3 regions of the Ensifer sp. Root127 genome follow, and region 2 is predicted to be linked to each of the others. Evidence: riboswitches for the same ligand, from Rfam matches in the RefSeq annotation. Region 2 holds a riboswitch; each other region holds the start of a gene.
What was found. Region 2 has a riboswitch for thiamine pyrophosphate ahead of thiO (glycine oxidase ThiO). Riboswitches for the same ligand answer to the same signal wherever they lie in the genome.
Positions count from the first base shown of each region.

Region 1: linked by a shared signal. The riboswitch ahead of thiB (thiamine ABC transporter substrate binding subunit) and the one ahead of thiO (glycine oxidase ThiO) in region 2 are both predicted to bind thiamine pyrophosphate.
Region 3: linked by a shared signal. The riboswitch ahead of thiC (phosphomethylpyrimidine synthase ThiC) and the one ahead of thiO (glycine oxidase ThiO) in region 2 are both predicted to bind thiamine pyrophosphate.

Region 1 is NZ_LMDX01000052.1:253,575-256,845, reverse strand. It holds gene thiP (thiamine/thiamine pyrophosphate ABC transporter permease ThiP) at 1-594, opposite strand, end outside; gene thiB (thiamine ABC transporter substrate binding subunit) at 626-1,654, opposite strand; TPP riboswitch at 1,704-1,821, opposite strand; partial or broken gene ASD03_RS33735 (GNAT family N-acetyltransferase) at 1,956-2,439, shown strand; gene ASD03_RS33730 (thiamine diphosphokinase) at 2,526-3,176, shown strand; gene ASD03_RS33725 (ABC-F family ATP-binding cassette domain-containing protein) at 3,180-3,271, shown strand, end outside.
Region 2 is NZ_LMDX01000017.1:106,734-110,004, reverse strand. It holds gene ASD03_RS19325 (hypothetical protein) at 1-237, shown strand, start outside; gene ASD03_RS41145 (hypothetical protein) at 421-543, shown strand; TPP riboswitch at 1,005-1,136, shown strand; gene thiO (glycine oxidase ThiO) at 1,368-2,354, shown strand; gene thiS (sulfur carrier protein ThiS) at 2,344-2,541, shown strand; gene ASD03_RS19310 (thiazole synthase) at 2,544-3,271, shown strand, end outside.
Region 3 is NZ_LMDX01000054.1:326,383-329,653, forward strand. It holds gene ASD03_RS36685 (sigma-54 dependent transcriptional regulator) at 1-1,358, shown strand, start outside; TPP riboswitch at 1,536-1,667, shown strand; gene thiC (phosphomethylpyrimidine synthase ThiC) at 1,762-3,271, shown strand, end outside.

The DNA of each region.
Region 1 (3,271 bases), on a different contig from region 2:
GGCGCAGAGCATGAAGACGAGGCCGGCAGCACCTGGCAGCAATCCCCGAAGGACCGGCCACTCGACAAAGCGGAAGAGTGCGGCTGGCGGCATGCCGAGATTGGCGGCGGTTCTCCAGTATTCCGAAGGGATGCGCTCGAGCCCGGCGAGAAAGAGACGTGCGATAAGCGGCATGTTGAAGAAGACGTGGGCGAGCAGGATGCCGAAAAGGCCGTAGATGCTGATCGGCTGCTGCAGCCCGAGGCCGGCGAGGGCGGTGTTGAGCGCGCCCTGCCGGCCCCAGATCTCGATCAGCCCGAGCGCGCCGACAAGCACGGGCAGGCCGAGCGGCAGGGCCATCACCCGCAGAACCCAGACGCGGCCGGGAAAGCTCGGCCGGCGCGCAAGCGCCCGTGCGATCGGGATGGCAAGAACAACGGAAAGCAGCGTCGAAAGGCTCGCCTGCAGCAAGGTGAAGCGCGTTACCCGCCAGATATAGGCATCGAACAGCACGCTGTTGCCGAAGTCACCGCTCTGGAGCAAAAGGGCTGCAATCGCCAGGCCGACAAACAGCAGGATACCGCCGAGACTTAAAGTCCCGGCGGTCATCGTGATGCGATTTTCGGCAGGCGCGAACAAATGCGCCTCAGTTCTTGCTAATGGCGGCCAGCCATTCGTCGATCCAGGCCTTGCGGTTCGCCGCCACCTCTTCCGACGGCAGCAGGAAAGTCTTCTCCGGATTGACCAGCTTGCTAAAAGCCTCCGGCAGCGGCTCCTTGGTCGCCGCGACCGGCATCATCCAGTTGGTCGTCGGAATGATCGACTGGAACTCCGGGCCGGTCATGAAGGCGAGAAACTGCTTGGCAAGCTCCGGCTCCTTGGCGCTCTTGGTCATGCCGGCAACTTCGATCTGGATGTAGTGACCTTCCGAGAATTCGGCCGCCTGGTAGCGGTCGGTGTTTTCCGCCACCATGTGGTAGGCGGGCGACGTGGTGTAGGAAAGCACCATCGGCGCTTCGCCCTTGGTGAAGAGGCCATAGGCTTCCGACCAGCCCGGCGTTACGGTCAGTACCCTGTCCTTGAGCTTGGCCCAGGCGGCGCCGGCTTCGTCGCCATAGACGGCCTTGACCCAGAGAAGCAGACCGAGGCCCGGCGTCGAGGTGCGCGGATCCTCGATGACGATCTTCTGAGAGGCGTCGCCTTCGACCAGTTCCTTCAGGCTCTTCGGCGGCGTCTTCAAGGTCTGGGTGTCGTAGACGACGGCGAAATGGCCGTAGTCATAGGGAAGGAAGGTGTCGTCGGTGAAGTCGCCGGGTACCTTGACGTTGGCAGGCTCGATGCCGTGCGGCGCGAAGAAGCCGGTGGCCTTGGCCTCGGCGACGAGGTTTGTATCGAGGCCGAGCACGATGTCGGCCTTGGAGGCCGCGCCTTCGAGCTTGAGGCGGGTCAGAAGCTCGACGCCATCGGCGACGCCGACATAGGTGACCTTGCATTCGCAGGTCTTCTCGAAAGCTTCGGCGACCTTGGCACCCGGCCCCCATTCGGTGATGAAGCTTTCATAGGTGTAGACGGTCAGCGTCTTGTCGGCAGCAACGGCATTGGCCGCGAAGACAAGTCCTGCCGTCGCGGCAAGCGCTAGCCGGCTAAGAACCTTGAGTTGCGATGAATTGGACATGGCAGGCACCTCTCCCTAAAAATGATGTTGCATGGGAAAAGGGCGTATCGATCCGATCGCGTCTAATCCCTCCGCCGGTATGAGCCGGATCAGGTTCCGCGGGTTGGCGTTCAACGCCTCTCAGCCTTCGGCCGCCATGCGGTCGGAAGGCACCCCGTTAGAGCGGGTAGAGATTTACCGCCGAGCCGGTTTGATGGCAAGCGAAGTTTGAGGACGGCAAAAGCGCCCGCCCCGCATTTTCGCGCCGCGGCGCATGGGGTAAAATCGTCGGCAGAGTTTGCAGACGCCGAAGGAGCCTGCGATGACTGACATGCTCGTTCGCCTTTATGCACTGCCGGCACAAGCGAGATCACCGCTTGCTGACGGTATCGGCATTCACCGCGCAATGGCACCCGAACGAAGCTTGTTGTTCCCTGGATCGAGCAGACATTTGGCTCCGGCTGGGCGGGCGAGGCGGAGGCGGCCTTCAGATCGACGCCGACGTGCATGCACATCGCGGTGTTCGAGGACCGGATCGTCGGCTTTGCCTGCCACGATGTCACAGCGCTCGGTTTCTTCGGGCCGACGGGCGTCGACGAGGCCATGCGCGGACGGGGATCGGCGAGGCGCTCTTGCGCGTGAGCCTGACGGCGATGCGTGACGCAGGCTACGGTTACGCCATCATCGGCGGCGTCGGCCCGGCCGAATTCTACCGACGCACGGTCGGCGCCATCGAGATCCCCGATTCCAACCCCGGGATCTATGCGGAGATGCTGTTTCCCGATACCTTGCCCGAAGATCACTGACAACGAGGACGCAAAATCGCCGGATCGCGCCCTTGTTCGGTTTTCTTGCTTTTCCTTGCCCGTGCCTTTGCGCTATGGGCTTTGCCATGGCCCGATCCACCTTCACCATTCTGCTCGGCGGTGCACTGACCCCGACCGATCGCCTTGCGCGCCAGCTCGCAGGCAGCCGCTTCGTTGCGGCCGATGGCGGCATGCGGCATGCGCGGGTGCTATCCGTGACCCCCGACGTCTGGGTGGGCGATTTCGATTCGACCGAGGAGGCGCTGCTCGCGGAATTTGCCGATGTCCCGCGCGAGCCCTATCCCGCCGCCAAGGCTGCGACCGATGGCGAAATCGCTGTCGAGGCGGCGCTGTCGCGTGGCGCCGAAGCCTTGATCTTTGCCGGCGCGCTCGGAGGATCACGCAGCGACCATGCCTTCCTGCACCTGCTTCAGGCTGCTTCGCTGGCCGAACGTGGGTTGCCGGTGTTCATGACCTCGGGTGAGGAGGAGGCCTATCCGCTGCTTGCAGGCGAGATCGAAATCGATCTGCCGAAGGGCAGCCTATTCTCGATCCTCGGACTGACCGATCTCATCGGGCTTACGATCGTCAACGCGCGTTATCCGCTCACCGATTTCACGTTGCCGTTCGGGTCTTCGCGCACCGTTTCCAATGTCGCGGAGGGTCCCCTTCGCATTTCCCTCGACACCGGCCGGGCGATCGTTCTCGCCCGCCCCTATGACCTTTCCGGAGCCTGAGCCTTGGCGCCTCCCATTCTGAAACTCGACGATATCTTCCTGACCTTCGGTGGCACGCCGCTTCTGGCCGGCGCCAACCTGCAGGTGGAGCCGGG
Region 2 (3,271 bases):
CGGGGCCGCATGATGATGCGGCTGCCAAGGCACCGGAGACAGATCTCCGATGCCAACTTCCTCGCGATGACCCATTTGCTTGAGGCTTACGGCGAGGCAGCAATGAAGCGCGACAAGCTACGCGAACAACTGACGCCCGAGCACACGATGCTCGAGGAGTATGAAACGCTCTGTCAGACCCTTGAGGACGACATCATCAAGGTACTCGCCAGCGTTAGCCCGCGTATCGTGCGCTGACACCCAGTTCATTATGGCAGTAAATTCTTAGAGGCGAAAAGGTGCCTCTGTGCGCCAACCAGAAATTAACGGGCAGAACGCACGCTCTCGTTCGTTGCCGTCGCCCTCCTGTACCCCGCCGGTAACTCGGAACCGTAATCCAGCCCCCATGGATTGCGGTTCTTTCGCGTGACGGAGCATCTGATGAGCTATGATTGGGATGGCGCGCGCTGGCGCCGTATGAAGGTGGCGAGATTTGGAACCGCCGTGGCGTTGGCGGGTCTACTGGTCGGAGTCGCAACGCAGGTCGTGACCAGGGCGCTCTAGGCGGTTGGCTGCTCTAACGCCGAACTCGAATAACCCAATCGGCGAGCAGCTGCGACGGATTGATCGGCAGTACAGGCGGAATGACGATTGGTCCGGGCGCGATGTCGCCATCGGCGTAAGCATTCCAGCACCAGTCGCCGACTCAATATGACGTTCCGACTTGAAATTGCGGCGGTGGACACGCATGAAATCATCGCCAACGGTGAACCGGACTTCAGCAATGCCTGGCGTTCACAAGTCATTTTCCGCGTAGGCCGCTAAATTGACCTTTCCGGCGAATGAACCGTCGCGATGATCGTTGCAGGCGAAATGAATCGTGGCGTGCTTCTTCACGCTTCACCTCCCTCCTCACGGCGCGATACGCATTAAGATATGCTCTATGGCATGTGGATGACGTTTTTGCCCCGTTGGGAATGAACTAACAACGCTTGACAAAGCACGGCATTGGCCGTTCAACTCGGCTCATTCACCAGGGGGGTCCCGACAAGGGGCTGAGATATTGCTGGGCGGATCGGCTCTTTCGACCGCAGCGCAATGACCCGTTGAACCTGATCCAGTTCATGCTGGCGTAGGGACGGTGGGAACCACGGCATTTGCGACAGCTCCTTTGCTATCGCGTGGACGTGTCTCTATCTTTCCAGCTCCAAGATCTGGGTCTCCAAACGTCAAGGTTGGAGCCAGCCAATGGTTTTTTCAGATGTCGTACACGAGCCAAACCGCGGGCATAGACGGCAACACCTACGCCCGCTAGCAGAGCGGCGCATGGGTGAATGGCCCTACAGCGCCAACCAAGTATCTGCTCGAGCGGCTGCCGAATGAATCCGGTGGTCATTAAAGGAGCGGGTGTCGTCGGTCTTGTCACTGCCTACGAGCTGGCACGACGCGGCATTGAGGTCGACGTCGTCGAACAATCAGAACGGATTGGCGCCGGGGCATCCTGGTTTGCCGGAGGCATGCTGGCACCCTGGTGTGAGCGCGAATGTGCCGACGAGAAGGTCGAACGCGTCGGCGCGACAGCTATTGAGTGGTGGCAGACGGCGCTGCCCGACAAAGTCGCGCAAGAGGGGACACTCGTCGTCGCCGCCGCACGTGACACACGCGAACTCGATCGCTTCGCGACACGAACCACAGGGTACAGGTGGCTTGATGCAGATCAGATAGCCAAATTGGAACCGGATCTCGCCGGCCGTTTCTCTCGTGCACTCTACTTTCCGAGGGAAGCGCATCTCGATCCGAGAGAGGCGCTGTCTTCGCTCCGTGACACATTAGAGGCCATGGGCGTGCGTTTTCACTTCGGCCAGATGACGGATGCGACCGTCGATCGCCGTGTCGATTGGCGCATCGATTGCACCGGCAGTGCCAGGCTCCCGGATGACGCGGCACTGCGGGGCGTGCGTGGTGAGATGCTCTATCTGCGCACCGGCGACATTCAGCTGTCGCGTCCAGTGCGCTTCCTGCATCCACGACACCCCATCTATGTCGTTCCACGCCGCCAGGGCGTCTTCATGGTCGGGGCAACAATGATAGAGAGCGAATTGTCCGGTCCCATCACTGCACGGTCGCTGATGGAGCTCTTAAACGCAGCCTACGCCCTGCACCCGGCCTTCGGCGAAGCGCAGATCACCGAAACCGGAACTGGCATTCGCCCCGCCTACCCCAACAATCTGCCGAGGATCACCAGAAGCGGTTCGATCTATTCCGTGAACGGGATGTATCGACACGGTTTCCTGCTCTCGCCTGCCCTTGCGCACGACGTTGCCGAACTTCTGCTCAACCCGGACCACAGATCGGAGTTCTATGATGAACCTTAACATTAATGGCGACGAGCACGAGATCGCCTGCTCGACGCTCGCCGAACTGATGGCAGCACTTGACTATGAAGGAAGCTGGCTGGCGACCGCTGTCAACGGCGAACTCGTTCACGCGGCCGACCGCGATCGATGGCGCTTACGCGACCATGATCGCATCGAAATTCTCTCGCCGATGAAAGGTGGCTGACCATGCTGCAAGTCTACGACACGGAAATTACCTCTCGACTGCTCCTGGGCACAGCGGGCTATCCATCTCCAGCCGTGCTTTCGGACGCCGTGCGGGCCTCAGGGACACAAATCATCACGGTCTCCTTGAGGAGAGAGACGGCCGGCGGCAAAGCGGGAGGTGCGTTTTTCGAACTGATCCGCGAGCTTGGGACGAAAATACTGCCGAACACCGCCGGCTGCCACACCGCCAAGGAGGCGGTGCTCACTGCCAAGATGGCGCGCGAGGTTTTTAAGACGAACTGGATCAAGCTCGAAGTGATCGGCAATCACGACACATTGCAGCCGGATGTGTTCGCGCTGGTCGAAGCCGCACGGATCCTTTCGAACGAAGGCTTCGAGGTCTTTCCCTATACGACCGACGATCTAGTCGTTGCCGAGCGCCTGCTGGAGGCTGACTGCCGCGTGTTGATGCCCTGGTGTGCTCCGATCGGCAGTGCCATGGGGCCGCAAAACCTGTCCGCCTTGAGGTCGATGCGCGCACACTTCCCGGACGTGCCTCTGATTGTCGATGCGGGCATCGGCCGCCCTTCGCATGCAACGACGGTGATGGAGCTCGGTTTCGATGCCGTGCTCCTGAATACGGCGGTGGCCGGTGCCGGAAATCCGGCCGTGATGGCATCGGGCTTTGCCAAGGCGATCGCGGCCGGGCGGCTGGCTTTTGAAGCCGGCATGCTCGAACCGAGAGACAT
Region 3 (3,271 bases), on a different contig from region 2:
AGCAATCCGTATGCCTCGTCGACGACGACAGCGAACTCAGGCGGGCGATGAAGCAGACGCTGGAGCTTGCCGGCCTCGCGGTCTCCGCCTTTCCCGGCGCGGCGGAAGCGCTCGCAATCCTCAACCCGGATTTTGACGGCATCGTCGTCAGCGATATCCGCATGCCCGGGATCGACGGCCTCACGCTGTTTCGCCGGATCGCCGACTTCGACCCCGACCTGCCCGTCATTCTGGTCACCGGCCACGGCGATATCCCGATGGCCGTTCAGGCCATTAAGGACGGCGTCTATGATTTCATCCCGAAACCCTTTGCCGCCGACCGTCTGGTGCAGAGCGCACGCCGCGCCTTGGAAAAACGCCGGCTGGTGATGGAAAACCGCGCGCTGAAACGCGCAGCCGAAGTCGCCGGTGAGAGCCTGCCGCTGATTGGCCAGACACCGGTCATGGAACGGCTGCGCCAGACCTTGCGGCATATCGCCGACACCGACGTGGATGTGCTTGTTGCCGGCGAAACCGGCAGCGGCAAGGAGGTGGTGGCGACGCTGCTGCACAATTGGAGCCGGCGCCGCAACGGCAACTTCGTGGCGCTGAACTGCGGCGCACTGCCGGAAACGGTAATCGAGAGCGAGCTTTTCGGCCACGAGCCCGGCGCCTTCACCGGTGCCCTGAAGAAGCGCGTCGGCCGTATCGAGCATGCGAGCGGCGGCACGCTTTTCCTCGACGAGATCGAGGCGATGCCGCCGGCAACGCAGGTCAAGATGCTGCGAGTGCTTGAAGCCCGTGAGATCACGCCGCTTGGCACCAATATCGTGCGCCCCGTCGATATCCGGGTCATCGCCGCGGCCAAGATCGACCTCGGCGACCCGGCCCAGCGGGGCGATTTTCGCGAGGATCTCTATTTCCGGCTGAACGTCGTCACCCTGTCGATCCCGCCGCTGCGCGAACGCCGGGACGATATCCCCCTTCTCTTCTCGCATTTCCTGACGCGGGCAGCCGAGCGTTTCAAGCGCGACGTGCCGACGCTTTCGCCGGCCGTCAGCCACTATCTGATGTCTCATTCCTGGCCGGGCAATGTGCGCGAGCTCTCGCACTTCGCTGAGCGCGTCGCCCTTGGCGTCGAAGGTTCGCTCGGCCAACCGATTGCCGCGGCGCCGACCAGTGCCGGCCTGCCCGAGCGGATCGAGCGCTACGAGGCGGAAATTCTGAAAGAAGCGCTGCGGGCGCAGCACGGCGACGTCAAGGCGACGATCGAAGCGCTCGGCATTCCGCGCAAGACCTTCTATGACAAGCTGCAGCGGCACGGCATCAACCGTGCGGATTATGCCGATCGCCGGGGATCAGAGAAGTCCGGCCGCTAGCGCATTTCCAGGAAAAGTGCGGAGCGGTTTTCCGTCAGGAAATGCGCAAAAACCAAAAGAACGAGCGTGCCCGCGGCTTCGTCTCATCCGGAAACGCTCTACCGGGCAATCAACAGGCCTGACACGCAACCTTCGGATTAACGCTTGACTGCGCATCCGGATCGATGGCTATCTCTAGGCATTCACCAGGGGGGTCCCGTCAAGGGGCTGAGATACTGCTGGGCGGATCGGCTTTGCCGACCGAGGCGCAGTGACCCGTTGAACCTGATCCAGTTCATACTGGCGTAGGGACGGTGCAGACATTGACGCCACGATTCCGTCATTCGCGCGGAATTTCAGGCGAACATGTCTTTTCCTTCCGGCTTCAGAACTGGGTCTCCAACCGCAAACTTGGAGCCTCATCATGAATATTGCCACCAAACCCGCAGAACTCTCGGTCACAAAAGGCCCGCTTCCCGCCTCGAAAAAGGTCTACAAGCCAGGCACGATCCATCCCGACATCCGCGTTCCCATGCGCGAAATCACCCTGCACCCGACGTCGGGCGAGCCGCCGGTCACCGTCTACGACGCCTCCGGTCCCTACACCGTAGAAGATGCCAACATCCGCATCGAGGACGGTTTGCCACGACCGCGCCGCAACTGGATCATCGCTCGCGGTGATGTCGAAGCCTATGACGGACGCGACGTGCGGCCGGAAGACAACGGCTTTGCCTCCGGCGACCGGCTGACGCCGACCTTTCCCTTCCGCCACGCGCCCTTGCGCGCGACCGGGCGGCGCGCGGTGACGCAGCTTGCCTATGCGCGGGCCGGCATCATCACGCCCGAGATGGAGTTCGTCGCCATCCGCGAGAACCTTGGCCGCGACGCTGCACGCGTCACGCTACGCGACGGCGAAAGCTTTGGTGCCCATATCCCCGATCACGTCACCCCCGAATTCGTCCGCCAGGAGATCGCCAGCGGTCGCGCCGTGCTTCCGGCCAACATCAACCACCCGGAGTCCGAGCCGATGATCATCGGCCGGAATTTCCTGGTGAAGATCAATGCCAATATCGGCAACTCCGCCGTCACTTCGTCGATGGCCGAGGAAGTGGAGAAGATGGTCTGGGCGACCCGCTGGGGCGCAGACACGGTCATGGACCTGTCGACCGGCCGCAACATTCACAACATCCGCGAATGGATCATCCGCAACTCGCCCGTGCCGATCGGCACCGTGCCGCTCTACCAGGCGCTGGAAAAGGTCAACGGCATCGCCGAGGATCTGAGCTGGGAGGTCTATCGCGATACGCTGATCGAGCAGGCGGAACAGGGGGTCGACTACTTCACCATCCATGCCGGTGTCCGGCTGCACTATATCCCGCTGACGGTCGACCGGGTCACCGGCATCGTCTCGCGCGGCGGCTCGATCATGGCGAAGTGGTGCCTGCACCACCACAAGGAGAGCTTTCTCTACGAGCACTTCGAAGAGATCTGCGACATCTGCCGCGCCTATGACGTCTCGTTTTCGCTCGGCGACGGCCTGCGCCCGGGCTCGATCGCCGATGCCAATGACGCGGCGCAATTTGCCGAACTGGAAACGCTGGGCGAGCTGACGAAGATCGCCTGGGCGAAAGACTGCCAGGTGATGATCGAGGGCCCCGGCCACGTGCCGATGCACAAGATCAAGGAAAACATGGACAAGCAGCTCGCTGTCTGTGGCGAGGCACCGTTCTATACGCTTGGGCCGCTGACGACCGACATCGCCCCCGGCTACGACCACATCACCTCCGGCATTGGTGCTGCGATGATCGGCTGGTTCGGCACGGCCATGCTCTGCTATGTGACACCGAAGGAACATCTGGGGCTTCCCGACCGCAACGACGTCAAGGTGGGCGTCATCACCTACAAGATCGCGGCCCATGCCGCCGATCTCGCCA